One region of the Streptomyces sp. NPDC043176 genome, then DNA from elsewhere that is predicted to be linked to it. Evidence: riboswitches for the same ligand, from Rfam matches in the RefSeq annotation. Region 1 holds a riboswitch; each other region holds the start of a gene.
What was found. A riboswitch is a leader RNA that binds a small molecule or an ion and turns the genes downstream of it on or off. The one in region 1 is predicted to bind cyclic di-AMP.

Region 1 (3,863 bases):
GGTGACCGGCTGCGGATCCTCTTCACCCCGTGGGGCGAGGGCCTGGTGCGCTCCTGGTACCGGCGGGCGCTGGTCGGGCTGTCCCGGCTGCCGCACGTGGAGCGGGTGGCGATCCAGACCAATCTGAGCTGCCGCACCGGGTGGCTGGCGGAGGCGGACCCGGAGAGCGTGGCGCTCTGGTGCACGTACCACCCCGGGCAGACCCCGTACGAGCGCTTCCTCGGCAAGTGCGGTGAGCTCGCGGAGCGGGGCGTCCGGTTCAGCGTCGGCGTGGTCGGTCTGCCCGAGCACGCCGGGGACGCCCGCCGGCTGCGTGCGGCGCTGCCGTCGCACGTCTACCTGTGGGTGAACGCGGCGGAGGGGCGCGCGTACACCGACGCGGAGGCGGCGGAGTGGACGCGGATCGACCCGCTCTTCCCCTACAGCCGGCGTCCGCACCGCTCGGCGGGACTGCCCTGCCGCACCGGCGAGTCGGTGGTGTCGGTGGACGGCGAGGGGACGGTGCGGCGCTGCCACTTCGTCAGGGCCGAGCTGGGGAACCTGTACGACGGCTCGTACCGCACCGCCCTGCGTCCCCGCGCCTGCCCCCTCGCCGTCTGCGACTGCCACATCGGCTACGTCCATCTGGAGACGCTGCCGCTGTACGACGTGTTCGCCGGCGGGGTCCTGGAGCGGATCCCCGCCGCCGTTCCCCCGCCGGCTCCGGTCTAGGGCCTGTCTGACCATTCCCGTCGGATCAGGCTGGGGCGTTCGGTGCGTGCGATCGGCGTGCGGCCGGGGCGCCCTCGAATGGGGTCTCCCCCGCTCGAGCGAAGCCGAGAGCTTGGGGAAGGAGCTACTTGGGCGTTTCGGCCGTGCGGCGAGCGTGCGTGCCGGGCGGTCCGGACCCGACGGGAATGGTCAGACAGGCCCTAGAGGGGCATGAGGTCGGGGCGCTTCGCCTCGACGTGGTCGCCGGAGCTCTCGCCCCTGAGCCGGCGGCCGATCCAGGGGACCAGGTACTCCTTGGCCCAGTGGATGTCGTCCTTGCGGACCTCCAGGGCGCCCCGGGGCTGCTGCGGGGGCCACGCCTGGTCCGGGTCGGCCGGCACCGGCAGGCCGAGGACCTGGGCGGCGCGCAGGGCGACCCGGGTGTGGCCGTCGGGCGAGAGGTGCAGCCGGTCGTCGTCCCAGGCGCGCCGGTCCTGGACGGACTTCAGCGACCACAGGTCGAGGACCGGGCAGCCGTAGCGGTCGGCGATCGCGCGGACGTGTCCGTTGTACGTGGCGATCTTGCCGCGCAGGTGCTTGAGGAGGATCACCTCGCGGGTGTCGAAGCCGGTGGTCACCATGACGGTGCCGACGGCGGAGGTCAGTTCGGCGACGGCGCGCTCGAAGCGCTCGGCGACGTCGTCGGGGTCCGTGCCGGGGCGGATGATGTCGTTCCCGCCGGCGCAGAAGGTCACCAGGTCGGGGGCGAGTTCCTTCGCCCGGGGGACCTGTTCCGCCACGATCTGGTCGAGGAGGCGCCCGCGTACGGCCAGGTTGGCGTAGCGGAAGGTGTCGTGCTCCGGCAGCTGGTCGGCGAGCAGTACCGCGAAGCGGTCCGCCCAGCCGACGTACGTCCCGTCGGGCCCGGGGTCTCCGACGCCCTCGGTGAAGCTGTCACCGATCGCCGCGTACGACCCGAATGCGTTCTTGTCTGTTGATCTCGAATCGTCTGCCACGGGAGCACATACTTCCCCTTCGGATGTGACCTACGCGACCGTAAGGAGGGGTTGACGCCGGGTGACATATGCCACCGATAAAGATTCTGCCAAGCCGGAATACGGCGACGGCCCGGCACAGGGGTGCCGGGCCGTCGGAGGGTGCGCGCGTCAGACGGAGACGCCGTGCTGGCGCAGGTAGGCCAGCGGGTCGACGTCGGAGCCGTAGTTCGGCGAGGTCCGGATCTCGAAGTGCAGGTGCGGGCCGGTGGAGTTGCCGGTCGAGCCGGAGAGGCCGATCTGCTGGCCGCCGGTGACGGTCTGGCCGGACGAGACGGAGAGGGAGGAGAGGTGGGCGTACTGCGAGTAGTTGCCGTCGGCGTGCTGGATGACGACCTCGTTGCCGTAGGCGCCGCTCCAGCCGGCGGAGACGACCGTGCCGGCGCCGACGGCGCGGACGGTGGTGCCGGAGGAGGCGATGAAGTCGACACCGGTGTGGTAGCCGGAGGACCACATGGAGCCGGAGGCGTGGTACGGGGTGGAGAAGCCGCCGCCGGCGACGGGCGTGACCCAGCCGGAGGCGGAGGACTGCGACGACTGGGAGGTGGAGGTCTCCGAGGTGGAGGTCTCCGAGGTGGCGGCGGCCGGGGCCGAGGCGCGCTGGTCGCCACGGGAGGCGCGCTGGGTGTCGCCGTTCTTCTCCGAGTCCTGCGAGCTCTGGGTGGTCTCGGGAGCGGCGGCCTTGGGCGCGGCGCTCTTCGGGGCGGCGGGCGCGGTGCCCTTGGCGCCGAGGGTGAGCTTCATGCCGGGCAGGATCAGCGAGGGGTCGTCGCCGACGACCCGGCGGTTGTCCGCGTACAGCCTCTGCCAGCCGCCCGCCAGGTGGTGGTCGGCGGCGATCTTCGACAGGTAGTCGCCCGGGACGACGGAGTACGTCTTCGGCGCGGCCTTGGCGGCGGCGGGGGCGGCCTGGAGGGCGGCGGGCGCCTTGACCTGGGCCGCGGCGGTGGCGACCTGGGCAGGGACGGCGGCCGGAGCGGCGTGGGCCCCGGTCGCTCCGAGGAGCGGGAGGGCGACGACGGCGCCACCGGTGCCGGCGACGGCGAATCCACGCGTGATCGGGTTGGTCCTGGGACGGCGGTGCTTACCCTTCGCGGGCATGGCGAATTCCTCTCCGGCGCCTGCGAGGTGAGCTGTCGGGTTCGGACTGGAGATGCCCGGCCGCGTTCTCACGCGGCTTCACCCCAAGCCGTCCTGCGTCCGCGGGACCGGCGTACTTACCTGGGTCCCCCGCTCCTGCCACACATGGGTGAGTGAATTCCGGACGGTGGCAGGATTCGGCGGTCCGACCGGATTGACGGTGACGCTAGACGAGGGGGTGGGCGCGGACAAGCCACTGTTTTCCGACGACATTCCACGGGGTGCCGTCCGGCTCGAATTCCGGTCACCCTGCGTGGATGACGGACCCTCGATTTCCTTTTTGCGCACGGCAATTGCTCCGGGCCTTCGGCCACGATCCGTCACTTTTATGACGCTGCTCACGCGGCGCGGCTCATCTCGCCTGCAACCAGGGCGCGTTATGGCCTAACGCCCTAAAACGGACAGATCGCTCATTACCGTCCGAGGGGGTGCGCCGTCACCGCCCCGCCTGGATGATTGGCCCAGGAACCGATCTCGCGTCGGGCACCCGAACGACGACACCCAGGAGCATCCGTGACGCAGCAGCTTCCGCAGGTACCGCCCACCGAAGCGAACGAGCCCGAGCTGGCCGGGGTCCGCAACTTCCGGGACGTGGGCGGCCTGCCGACGACGGACGGGCGCGCCGTGCGCGCCGGCCGCCTGTTCCGCAGCGGCCACCTCGCCCACGCGACCGAGAGCGACGCCGCCTTCCTCGCCACGCTGGGACTGCACACCGTCTTCGACTTCCGCAACGAGGCCGACCGGAAGGTCGAGGGCGCGGACGTCGAGCTGCCGGGCGTACGGAACGTGAACATACCGCTCAACGACCCGGCGGACGGCAAGGAGTTCTGGAAGCTGGTGCGCGACGGCGAGATCGCGCAGCTGCGGGAGATCCTCGGCGAGGGCAAGGCCGCCGACCGGATGTCCGAGTCGTACCGGAAAATGGTGATACAGCGGACGCCCGAGCACAGCCGGATCCTGCACTCGATGGCGGAGGAG
Region 2 (3,863 bases), on a different contig from region 1:
GCTGTCCCCCGCCGAGCCGCTCGCGCTCTCCTCGATGCGCGCCCGCCAGATGGCCCGCTCGTTCGCCGCCCGGACGTACGGCCCGGCGGCCGCGCGGACCGTCGGCGAGTACGAGTCCTTCGCGACGACCCTGGCGTTCCTCCGGGACCGGGCCCGGCGCGGCACGGCAGGACCCGACTTCCCGGCCCGCGAGCAGGAGCTGCTCCACCACCTGTGGCAGCGCCGCGAGGTCGCCTCCCCGGCGCTGACGTACGCGGCGCGGGCCACGGGCCGGGTGTGGGCGCCGCCGCAGTACCTGGACTACGGCGGCTACAACCCGTACCGCAGTTAGCCGCAGCCGCCCCGTTCGGAGCCGGCCGACTCCGAACGGGGCCACCTGACCGGACGGGCCGGACGGGAACGTCAGCCGGACAGGCCGGGCGGGAACGTCCGACGGACGAGCCGGGCGGGAACGTCCGACGGACGGCGCAGACGGCGTCAGGCGGCGGACGCCTCGGTGAGCAGGGCCAGCTCGGCGTCGGTGAGCGTGAGGTCGGCGGACGCGACCAGCGCCGGGAGCTGCTCCACCGTGCGGGCCGAGGCGATCGGCGCGACGACGGTGGGCCGGGAGGCGAGCCAGGCGAGGGCGACGGTGGCGAGCTCCGCCTCGTGGGCCTCCGCGACGGAGTCGAGCGCCGAGAGGACGGCCCGGCCGCGCTCGGTGTCGAGGTGGCCGCCGGCTCCCGCCGCGCGGACGCTGTCGACGGTGGCGCCGGGACGGTACTTGCCGGTGAGGAAGCCGGAGGCGAGGCCGTAGTAGGGGACGGCGGCGAGCCCGGCCCGCTCGGCGGTCTCCAGGAGCGGGCCCTCGTAGGTGGCGCGGGACACCAGGTTGTAGTGCGGCTGGAGGGCCACGTAACGGGTCAGGCCCTCGGCCTCGGCGAAGTCGAGGGACGCGCGCAGCCGCTCCGGGGAGATGTTGGAGGCGGCGACGGCGCGCACCTTGCCGTCCTTCACCAGCTGGTCGAGGGCGGTGACGATCTCCTCGACCGGAACGGTCTCGTCGTCGAAGTGCGTGTAGTAGAGGTCGATGTGGTCGGTGCCGAGGCGGCGCAGCGACTCCTCCGCGGCGCCCTTGATGGTGGTGCCGGAGAGCCCCTTGAAGTGCGGGTGGGCACCGACCTTGGTGGCGACGACGACGTCGGCGCGGTTGCCGCGGGAGGCGAGCCAGCGGCCGATGACGGTCTCGGACTCGCCGCCCTCGTTGCCCTCGGCCCACGCGGAGTACATGTCGGCGGAGTCGACGAAGTTGCCGCCGGCGGCGGCATAGGCGTCGAGGACGGCGAAGGACTGGGCCTCGTCGGCGGTCCAGCCGAAGACGTTGCCGCCCAGGGCGAGGGGGAAGACGTGCAGGTCGGAGCTGCCCAGCGGGCGGAGTGAGGTCATGCGGGGGTCAACCCCGCCCGCCGCCGGGCCTATTCCTTGCGGAGGGCCCGGGCTCTCGGAGGCCCGGTCACCGGAGGTCCGGCCGTCGGAAGCCCGGCCGTCGGAAGCTCAGGCCCCCAGGGGCCGGCCCCCACAGGCTCAGGCCCCCAGGGGCCTCAGATCCTCAGAGGCTCAGGCCCTTGGAGCGGAGCCAGGCCGCCGGGTCGATGCCGTCGCCGCCGGAGGTGTGGACCTCCATGTGGAGGTGGGCGCCGGTGACGTTGCCGGTGGCGCCGACGCGGCCGATGGTCTCGCCGGTGCCCACGGTCTGGCCGACGGAGACCGTCATGGACGAGAGGTGGCAGTACCAGACCTCGGTGCCGTCCTCCAGCTCCAGGACGATCCGGTAGCCGTAGGAGCCGGACCAGCCGGCGGACTTCACGGTGGCGCCGTGGACCGCCTTGAGCGGGGTGCCGGTGGGCGCCGCGAAGTCGAGGCCGGTGTGGTAGCCGGAGGACCACATCGAGCCGGACTGCATGTAGGTGGCGGTGAGGGTGTACGAGGAGATCGGCAGCGAGTAGCTGGCCGCGAGCTGGGCGAGGCGCTCGGCCTCCGCCTTCGCGGCGGCTTCCGCCTCCGCCTTGGCCTTGGCTTCCGCCTCGGCCTTCGCCTTGGCATCGGCGGCCGCCTTCTCCGCGGCGGCCTCCTTGGCCAGGGCCTCGGCGGCGGCCTTCTCGGCCGCCAGCTTCTCCGCCGCGGCCTTGTCGGCGGCGTCGGCGGAGGCCTGCTGCTGCTCGGCCTGCTGGAGGATGCGGGCGCGCAGGGCCTCGCCCGCGTCGGCGGCGCCGGTCGCGGTCCGGGTGGCCGTGTCGGCCCGCTCGTCCGAGGCCGTGGTGTAGGTGGCTGCGGTGAGCGGGTTCGGGTTGGCGCGGGCCGCGCTGACGGGCTCGCTGTCCTCGCCGAGGAGGTCGCCGACGCCGGGCAGGTCGTGGGCGTCCGGGAGGCCGAGGTCGGGGAGGTCCGGGAGCGATATCGCGACCGGCGGCTTCTCCTGCGCGGTGGCGAGGCCGCCCGCGCCGACGGCGGCGATCACGCCGACGCCGAGGACGGTGGAGGAGCGGGCGAAGTTGGAGCGCTGCTTGACGACGCGGTGGCGGCCGCCGGAGCGGCTCTGCGCGCGGAGGGAGTCCTCGGTGGGATTCCACTCGGTGTCCGGAGCTGCGGGACCCGCACCACCGCCGAAGGCATCGAAGGGGACTTCGGGTGCGGGGGGATTGGACGCCACGGAGGCGCGCTCCTTTCCTTCCTTCTCGCCTACCGGGTTAGCTGACGGGTTCGGAGCAGGAAGGTCTCCTACGGGCACGGTCGCACGGGTGCGAAAGGCCCGATTCACCCCAAGTAGTGGTTCCCCGGTTCCTTTTCAGGATTCGGCGCGTGCGCACGGTGCCGCCTCTTGCGACGGGTGTGACGACCGCGCTGCGTTATCGAACGTTAATAGACAGGGGGTCCCGATTCCAAGCTGTCCCCCTTGATCGTTCATTGAATTGGGGCGGAATAGTCCGAGTTGACCACCCTTCAGAATGCAAACCCCAAACCCCCAAGATCTGACGTTATGTCAATTGTTATCGCAGTGACACCCCTCGACTACGCCTGGTGACCGGAGCTGCGGTCGTCGCGCCCACCCGGCGGCACCACCGGCATGGTCCGGCGCCGCTCCGGCTGCCCCGCGGCCGGCCGGCTCACCGCGAGCAGTGCCATGTCGTCCGTCGACCCGCCGCCCGTATGGAGGCGTACGTCGTCCACGAGCGCGTCGAGGAGCTCCTCGGGTCCCGGGAAGATCCGGCCGGCGAGCCGCGCGGCCGGGTCGTAGAAGACGCCCTGCGCGTTCCGCGCCTCCGAGAGGCCGTCGGTGTAGAAGAGCAGGGTCGCGCCCGGCGGATACGGCTTCGCCTCGGCCCGGTCCGGCCACGCCGCCAGGTCCCCCATGCCGAGGGGCAGCGCCGCCTCGGCCGGCTCCATCAGGTCGAGGCGCCCGTCCGCGTACAGCATCAGCGGGGGCGGGTGCCCGCGGTTCACCACCCGTACGAACCCGCCGAACGCGCCGCCGGTGTCGCCGGCGTCGGCGCGCGGGATCTCGGCGAGCACGGCGGTGGTGAACCCCTCGAAGGCGTCGAAGCCGTGCCGGCGGGTGCCCTCCCGGGCCAGCGCCCGTTCGAGGCGCTGGGCCACGCCCTCCAGGGTCCGTTCCTGCTCGGCCGCCTCCCGGAAGGCCCCGATGACGACCGCGACGGCCTCCACCGCGTCCAACCCCTTGCCCCGGACGTCCCCGACCACGAGCCGCACCCCGTGCGGGGTGTCCTGGACGGCGAACAGGTCGCCGCCGATGAACGCGTCCGCCTGCGCCGCCTCGTACCGCGCAGCGCACTGGAGGCCGCCGATCCGCTCGGCGGGCATCGGCA
Region 3 (3,863 bases), on a different contig from region 1:
CCTGGCCCCCGGCCGCCGACCCACCTGCGGGGGCGGCCTCGCGACGGCCTCATGCCCGACTGACCCCCGTGGACGCCGGCACCCGTCGTCCGCCCGGGACGCGTCTACCCTGGAAGGAGGGGCAGGGACGGGCGCGCCGCTCCTTCCCGGGCCCGGGCCGCGCAGGCGGAAGGGCGGTGGACCATGTTCTTCGGGGATCGCACCGACGCGGGCAGGCAGCTCGCCGCCCGGCTCCACCACCTCAAGGGCCATGACGTCGTGGTCCTCGGGCTCCCGCGGGGCGGGGTGCCGGTCGCCGCGGAGGTGGCCGACGCCCTCGACGCGCCGCTCGACATCTGTCTCGTACGGAAGCTGGGGGTGCCCCAGCAGCCGGAGCTCGCGATGGGCGCCCTGGGCGAGGGCGGTGTGCGCGTGCTCAACGAGCGGGTGATCCGGCAGACAGGGGTCGGCGACCGCGCGCTCGCGGCGGTGGAGGAGCGTGAGCACGCCGTGCTGGAGGAGCGCGCCGACCGCTACCGGGGCAGCAGGGCGTCCGTACCGCTCGAAGGGCGGACCGTGGTCGTCGTGGACGACGGGCTGGCCACGGGTGCCACGGCACTGGCGGCCTGCCGGGTGGTCCGCGCCCGGGGAGCGGCCCGGATCGTGCTGGCCGTCCCGGTGGCTCCGCGCGGCTGGACGGCACGGCTCGGCGGCGAGGCGGACGAGACGGTGAGCGTCCACGCGCCGGAGGTCTTCTACGCGATCGGACAGTTCTACCGGGACTTCGAGCAGACCGCGGACGCCGAGGTCATCGCCTGTCTGGACCGGAGCAGGGCCGCGCGGGGCCCGGTGGTGCGGGGCTCGGACGCCTGGATCGACGTCGGCGGCGCCACGCTCACGGGGCGGCTCGCCGTGCCCGACGGCGCCAAGGGCATCGTGCTGTTCGCCCACGGGAGCGGAAGCAGCCGGCACAGCCCCCGGAACCGGGCGGTGGCAGACTCACTCAACCGGGCGGGCCTCGGGACCCTGCTGTTCGACCTGCTCACGGAGGGCGAGGCGGGCGACCGGGCGCGGGTCTTCGACACGCCGCTGCTGGCCGGCCGGCTGGCGCTCGCGACGGAGTGGTTGGCCGGGCAGCCGGTGAGCACCGGCCTTCCGCTGGGCTACTTCGGTGCCAGTACGGGGGCGGCGGCCGCGCTGTGGGCGGCCGCCGACCCCGGGTGCGCCGTGAGGGCCGTCGTCTCACGCGGTGGCCGGCCGGACCTCGCGGGGGACCGGTTGGCCGGGGTGCGTGCCCCGACGCTCCTGGTGGTGGGCGGCGAGGACGCGCTGGTCCTCGACCTGAACCGGCGGGCCGGGTCACTGCTGCGCTGCGAGAGCCGGTTGACGGTGGTGGAGGGCGCCACGCACCTCTTCGAGGAGCCCGGCGCCCTGGAGGAGGTGGCGGAGCTCGCCACCTCCTGGTTCACCGAGCACTTCAGGGATCAGTAGGCGCTGTTGACGTTGTCGATGGAGCCGTAGCGGTCGGCCGCGTAGTTGCAGGCGGCGGTGATGTTGGCGACCGGGTCGAAGAGGTCCATGGACGTGCCGGGCACGTGGTAGGCGAGGAAGGTCGGCTCGATGACCTGGAGCAGACCCTTCGAGGGCGTTCCGGCGGCCGCGTTGGAGTCCCAGAGGTTGATCGCCTGGGGGTTGCCGGAGGACTCGCGCATGACGTTGCGGAGGATGCCGTCGTACGTGCCCGGGATGCCCCGCTGGGCCATGATGGCCAGCGACTCCCGGATCCAGCCGTCGAGGTTGTCGGCGTAGTTGGTGGCGGCGGCCGGGGCCGCCTGGGCCGGGGCGGCGGCGGGAGCGGCGGCGGGAACGGCCTGTGCCGCGGAGGCGCCCGTGGGGGCGGCGGGGGCGGACCGGTGCTCGGAGCGGCTCGCCCGCTCGGGCGTGGTGCTCTTCTTCTTCGCCGGCGTGGGAGCGACCTTCGCGGAGTCCCGACGAAGCGTCAGTTCAAGGCCCGGGTGAATAAGTGACGGGTTGTCACCCACAGCGCTCCTGTTGGCCCGGTAAAGGCTCTTCCAGCCGCCCTGAATTCCCTTCTTCTGGGCGATCAGGGAAAGCGAGTCGCCGCTGACCACGGTGTAGGTGCGGGCCGCGGCGGGCGCGGCGGGCGCGGCGGGAGCCGTGACGGACGCCGGTGCGGCGGCGGGAGCGGCGACGGCGCGGGCGGTGAATTCCGGGGCTCCGGAAACGGGCGCGGCGCCGGCCGCGGCGGGGGCGATCAGCGGGAGGGCGAGGGCGACCCCGCCCGTGCCCGCCAGTGCGATTCCCTGGGAGACGGGGCGGCGTCGGGGGCGGCGGTGCTTACCGTGAGCAGGCATGACGGATTCCTCTCCGGCGCCTGCGGGGTGAGCTGTCGGGTTCGGACGGGAGGTGTCCGGCCGCGCGCACGCGGCTGCACCCCGAGCCGTTCCGGATTTCCGGGCCGGCGTATTCGTGGGTCCCCCGCTCCTGCCGTCGGGTGAAAAGGGAGGTATTTCGAGCGGTGGCAGGATTAGGCGATCCGCTCGAATGGAGGTGACCGTAGGCCAGTAATGCCGCGGATAACAAGAGGGCGTCGACCCGTGGCGCGGTGAAAAGATCACGGAATTCGATGAATTCAAGATCGGCCGGTCCTCCGGCCTCTTGAACTTCCGTCTGTCCCATGGCTCGCGGGATGTGGATCACCGCGTCGGCTCCGGGAGAGTGAGTCGCGTCACCAGGTGTTCAATGTCCGAATATGCACCGTAATTCTGTTAATAGGAAAATAGTAGGAAAAGGCCGCGTCGGCACGGGTGCACTTAAGGGCAAAAGTCGCAAAACCGACATTCATCCTGAAAGATGGAGCCACCCCGACCGAGGAGCCGCCGCATGACGCCCGTGATCTCCCTGCCCAGCCCCGACACCGTCGACCGCGAGGCCGCCGCGCTGTACGACAGCGCCACCTGGCAGCGGATCGTCACCGACTGGACCGCCGACGCCCCCCTCGCCCCCGACAGCCCCCTCGCTCCCGACGGCCCCCTCACTCTTGGCGGCCCGCCGCCCGGGGCCGCGACCTGGCGGGACCTGCTCACCGTGCCGGTGGAGAGACTCGTGGCCGACGCGCTCGACGCGCTGCCACCGCCCCTCCCCGCCGAGCGTCGTCTGCCGGGCCGCATCGGAGCCGTACTCCCGGACCGGCTGCACGCCTGGCGCCGCATCGGCAGCGCCGAGCTGCGCCCGTCGGTCCACCTCGGCTACGCCCGTCTCGTGCTGACGGACTGGGGCTGGCAGAACGCCCCGTACAAGCTGCGCGACCGGCGGGGAGCCCGCTGCGTCTGCGGCGCCCTGCTCGCCGCCCACCGCCTCGGCCACGGCGGCGCGGACACCATGAACGAGGCGGCGGCGTGGATCATGACCGAGCTCAGGTCGCGGGGATGGCACGACCTGATCGGACCCTGGAACCGTGCCCCCGGCCGTACGGCCGATGACGCCGTGGCCCTCCTCGACGCCACCATCCGGCGGGCCGCGCAGGCCGGCCGATGACGCCCCGGGTACGGCCCGCGGAGCGGCTCAGCCGGTGACGCTGGGCGCCCCGGTCTCGATGTGGCCGGTGTACCGGCGGGACCAGGTCCCGTCGATGTCGGCGAGGACGGTGAAGTCGTACCAGCCGCCCTGGTGGGCCACCGCGTTGAAGAAGTCCTCACGGCTGGAGTTCGCCGGCACCGTGTACGTCCACGGCCCGTCCGAGCGGTAGCCGTTCGACCGGATGGTGAAGGTGACCGGACCGCCCGAGGTGTTGGTCATCGTGAACCACAGCGCCGTCCTGCCCGTGCCCGGCTCGGTCGCGAACCGGGCCGCCACCTCCACGG
Region 4 (3,863 bases), on a different contig from region 1:
AGCGCGAGCGGCTCCAGGCCTCGATCGCGGCGGGGGAGACGGGGCTCCTGGAGACGGGCGTCGAGGAACTGCTGCGGTTCGACGGGCCGGTGGAGATGGCGACCTGGCGGTACGCGACGCGGGCGCTGACCATCGGCGGGCAGGAGATCCCGGCGGGCGACCCGGTGCTCGTCGTGCTCGCCGCCGCCAACCGGGACCCGGAGCGGTTCACGGGACCGGACGTCCTGGACCTCACCCGGCGCGACAACCAGCACCTGGGGTACGGGCACGGCATCCACTACTGCCTGGGCGCCCCGCTCGCCCGGCTGGAGGGACAGACGGCGCTGGCGACCCTCCTGACGCGCCTGCCGGACCTGCGACTTGCCGTCGACCCGGACGAACTCCGGTGGCGCGGTGGGCTCATCATGCGGGGATTGCGGACACTTCCGGTGGAATTCTCCCCTTCCGGACCCTCGCGATGAACTGACGGATCGTCAAAACTGTGATCTTCACGTGATCGGGGGTCCACCGACTTGTGACGAGCGTTCGAATACGGCTACCTTCGCCGCAGTCTTCAGCCGTCACGCGAAAGGCGCTTCTATGCGTTCCGGGAACGGACGACACCGTCGCCCCCGTCAGGCCCCCGCTCTTGTCGTCGCCGCCGGTGTGACCGGCTCCGCCATGGCGCTGCCGCTGCTCGCCACGGGATCCGCCTCCGCCGCCGACGCCTCCACCTGGGACCGCGTCGCCGAGTGCGAGTCCGGTGGCCAGTGGAGCGCCAACTTCGGCAACGGGATGTACGGCGGGCTCCAGTTCACCCAGGACAGCTGGGAGCGGAACGGCGGCCTGGCGTACGCGCCCAGCCCCGACCTGGCCAGCCGCGCCCAGCAGATCACGGTGGCCGAGAAGGCCCTTGCCAAGGGCAGCACCGAGTGGGCGACCTGTGCGCCGATCGCCGGTCTGACGAACGACGGCAAGGGCACCGGCGTCGACCCGGGCCCGACGGCCGTCCCGGCGGCCCCCGCGGGGCCCGTCGCCGAGTCGAACCGGACCGACGGCCTGTCGGCGGGCTCCGCGGGCACCTCCCGGGCCGCCCAGGCGCCGAGGACGGCCATGGCCGCCCCGACGCCCGCCGCGCCCACCACGCCCACCGCTCCGGAGACCCCGGACGCCTCCGTCACCCCGGGCGCGCCCACCACGCCCGGTACGTCGACGACCCCGGGCACGCCCGATGCGTCCGTTACGCCTGGTATGCCTGTTTCCCCCGGGGCGACCGGGGGTGACGTGTCGTCGGCCACGCCCGGATCCGGCAAGCACCGGGGCGAGGCCGCACCGGAGGAAACCGGCAAGCCGGGCACTTCATCGGAATCCGGGCGACACGCCTCGTCCACGGACAAGCCAGCCGAAAGCTCCACCATCACGCCGTCGACTGACGGCGTGGTGGATTCGGGCACAACGGACAGTCAGGACACTTCGGCCGAGTACACCGTGCAGCCCGGTGACAGCCTGTCCGACATCGCGCAGTCGAACGAACTGCCCGGAGGCTGGGCGGCCCTCTATGACGCCAACAGGCAGACGGTGGGCGCCGATCCGGACCTGATCCTGCCTGGTCAGAGCCTTGAGCTGACGACGGATCCGGCGACGGCCGCCGGGTAGTTCAGGGCCGTATGTCCGGTTCTGGGCAAGTGAGACATGGGTCTCTTCGCCTCAACTGGCGTGTCCTGTCCGTGACCTTTGCCTCCGTCACCTCTCACCTGCGCAAACGCCCCCCACCGGAGGGCAGGTAGGGGCGGTATTTCCGCAATGCGCCTCTTTGAACTTCCGGTGGGTCTGTGTCTACGGTCTTAACCGCTCGCCACCGCGGGCCCCGTCGACCGAAACGCCGAATCCTGCCGTCGGCCGATGGGAACAGTCGTCGCGTAAGCGCCGAAGGCAGGAGTGGGGGACCCAAGGTAAGTGCCGGTCCCGGCCGTCGAGACAGACGGCCGATGACCGGCTTGGGGTGAAGCCGCGTGCTAGGACACGCGGCCGGGCAACTTTCCGGCCCGAACCCGACAGCTCACCTCACAGGCGTCGGTGAGGAGAATCTCCATGCTGTTTTCCGGCAAGGGCAAACATCGTCGTCCCTCCAAGGCCACCCAGGTCGCCACGCTCGTCGGCATCACCGGTGTCGCCGTCGCCGCCCCGCTGATGACCGCGGGCACCGCGTCGGCCGCCACGGCCTCCGAGTGGGACCGCGTCGCCCAGTGCGAGTCCGGCGGCAACTGGTCCATCAACACCGGCAACGGCTACTACGGCGGCCTGCAGTTCTCGGCCTCCACCTGGGCCGCGTACGGCGGCACCGCCTACGCCTCGACCGCCAACCAGGCGTCGAAGTCCCAGCAGATCGCCATCGCCGAGAAGGTCCTCGCGGGCCAGGGCAAGGGCGCGTGGCCGAGCTGCGGCGTGGGTCTCTCCAACGCCGCCTACAGCGGCGGCACCGAGGCTCCCGAGCGCACGGCCACCAAGCCGACCACCCGCAGCGAGCAGCGCCAGGCCCCGAAGAAGGCCACGGCCACGAAGAAGGCCGCCTCCGCCAAGAAGGCCACGGCCCAGCGGACCGTCACCACCCCGGCCGGCGCGACGGTCAAGCAGGGCGACGGCGAGTACCGGGTCAAGGCCGGCGACACGCTCGGCACCATCGCCCAGGCGCACGGCGTCCAGGGCGGCTGGGCGACCCTCTACGACCTGAACAAGGACGTCGTCGCCGACGCCGACCTCATCTACGTGGGTCAGCAGCTCCACCTGAAGTGAGTGCGGCGGCCCGCGTGAGTCCGGCGGCTCACGCGGACCCGACGACCCTCCCGCGGTGACCACCCCGCCCGGCGCGCTCTCCCCCGTGCGCGCCGGAGCGGGGTTCCGTCGTGCAGGGGGCCCGTCCGGCGCCCGTAGAAGGGGCACCTAGCGGTTACCGTCCAGTAGATCTGAGGCCCTTCGTCCCCAGATGCATGCCCTTGGGTCCTTTTTCGTCCCAGGGTGCGGGCGCCCGGCGGGCTGGAGCCCCCGGGGCGGTTAGGCTCTTGCCGCAAGGCCAAGCGACCTGCATCGACCTTGCGTCACTTCCAGCGTCACATCCCAGAAGGAGATGCTCGTGCCGTCCATCGACGTCGTCGTAGCCCGGGAAATCCTGGACTCCCGAGGCAACCCCACGGTCGAGGTCGAGGTCGGCCTCGACGACGGCAGCACCGGCCGTGCTGCCGTTCCGTCCGGCGCCTCCACCGGTGCCTTCGAGGCCATCGAGCTTCGCGACGGGGACCCCAACCGCTACCTCGGCAAGGGTGTCGAGAAGGCCGTCCTCGCCGTCATCGAGCAGATCGGCCCGGAGCTCGTCGGCTACGACGCCACCGAGCAGCGCCTGATCGACCAGGCCATGTTCGACCTGGACGCCACGGAGAACAAGGGCTCGCTCGGCGCCAACGCCATCCTCGGCGTCTCCCTCGCCGTCGCGCACGCCGCCTCCGAGGCCAGCGACCTCCCCCTCTTCCGCTACCTCGGCGGCCCGAACGCGCACCTGCTGCCCGTTCCGATGATGAACATCCTCAACGGTGGGTCGCACGCCGACTCCAACGTGGACATCCAGGAGTTCATGATCGCCCCGATCGGCGCGGAGTCCTTCTCCGAGGCCCTTCGCTGGGGTGCGGAGATCTACCACACGCTCAAGGGCGTGCTGAAGCGCAAGGGCCTCTCCACCGGTCTCGGCGACGAGGGCGGCTTCGCCCCCAACCTCGAGTCGAACCGCGCCGCCCTCGACCTCATCGTCGAGGCCATCAAGGAGGCCGGCTACACCCCGGGCACCGACGTGGCGCTCGCGCTCGACGTCGCCGCGTCCGAGTTCTACAAGGACG

Region 2: it holds a riboswitch for cyclic di-AMP, as region 1 does, so the genes downstream of both, AC067A_RS11450 (M23 family metallopeptidase) here and AC067A_RS29915 (LysM peptidoglycan-binding domain-containing M23 family metallopeptidase) in region 1, are expected to answer to the same signal.
Region 3: it holds a riboswitch for cyclic di-AMP, as region 1 does, so the genes downstream of both, AC067A_RS08270 (LysM peptidoglycan-binding domain-containing protein) here and AC067A_RS29915 (LysM peptidoglycan-binding domain-containing M23 family metallopeptidase) in region 1, are expected to answer to the same signal.
Region 4: it holds a riboswitch for cyclic di-AMP, as region 1 does, so the genes downstream of both, AC067A_RS20320 (transglycosylase family protein) here and AC067A_RS29915 (LysM peptidoglycan-binding domain-containing M23 family metallopeptidase) in region 1, are expected to answer to the same signal.

Annotation. Positions count from the first base shown of each region.
Region 1 covers NZ_JBWKCA010000023.1:35,097-38,959, reverse strand. Annotated here, with positions in the region: gene AC067A_RS29925 (STM4011 family radical SAM protein) at 1-711, shown strand, start outside; gene AC067A_RS29920 (SGNH/GDSL hydrolase family protein) at 912-1,706, opposite strand; gene AC067A_RS29915 (LysM peptidoglycan-binding domain-containing M23 family metallopeptidase) at 1,857-2,846, opposite strand; cyclic di-AMP (ydaO/yuaA leader) riboswitch at 2,849-3,007, opposite strand; gene AC067A_RS29910 (tyrosine-protein phosphatase) at 3,399-3,863, shown strand, end outside.
Region 2 covers NZ_JBWKCA010000006.1:21,900-25,762, forward strand. Annotated here, with positions in the region: gene AC067A_RS11440 (PrsW family intramembrane metalloprotease) at 1-331, shown strand, start outside; gene AC067A_RS11445 (aldo/keto reductase) at 478-1,425, opposite strand; gene AC067A_RS11450 (M23 family metallopeptidase) at 1,589-2,689, opposite strand; cyclic di-AMP (ydaO/yuaA leader) riboswitch at 2,701-2,847, opposite strand; gene AC067A_RS11455 (PP2C family protein-serine/threonine phosphatase) at 3,049-3,863, opposite strand, start outside.
Region 3 covers NZ_JBWKCA010000004.1:228,720-232,582, reverse strand. Annotated here, with positions in the region: gene AC067A_RS08275 (phosphoribosyltransferase family protein) at 184-1,470, shown strand; gene AC067A_RS08270 (LysM peptidoglycan-binding domain-containing protein) at 1,464-2,354, opposite strand; cyclic di-AMP (ydaO/yuaA leader) riboswitch at 2,359-2,515, opposite strand; gene AC067A_RS08265 (DUF6197 family protein) at 2,884-3,537, shown strand; gene AC067A_RS08260 (phosphocholine-specific phospholipase C) at 3,565-3,863, opposite strand, start outside.
Region 4 covers NZ_JBWKCA010000011.1:235,755-239,617, forward strand. Annotated here, with positions in the region: gene AC067A_RS20310 (cytochrome P450 family protein) at 1-461, shown strand, start outside; gene AC067A_RS20315 (transglycosylase family protein) at 580-1,635, shown strand; cyclic di-AMP (ydaO/yuaA leader) riboswitch at 1,894-2,067, shown strand; gene AC067A_RS20320 (transglycosylase family protein) at 2,071-2,772, shown strand; gene eno (phosphopyruvate hydratase) at 3,104-3,863, shown strand, end outside.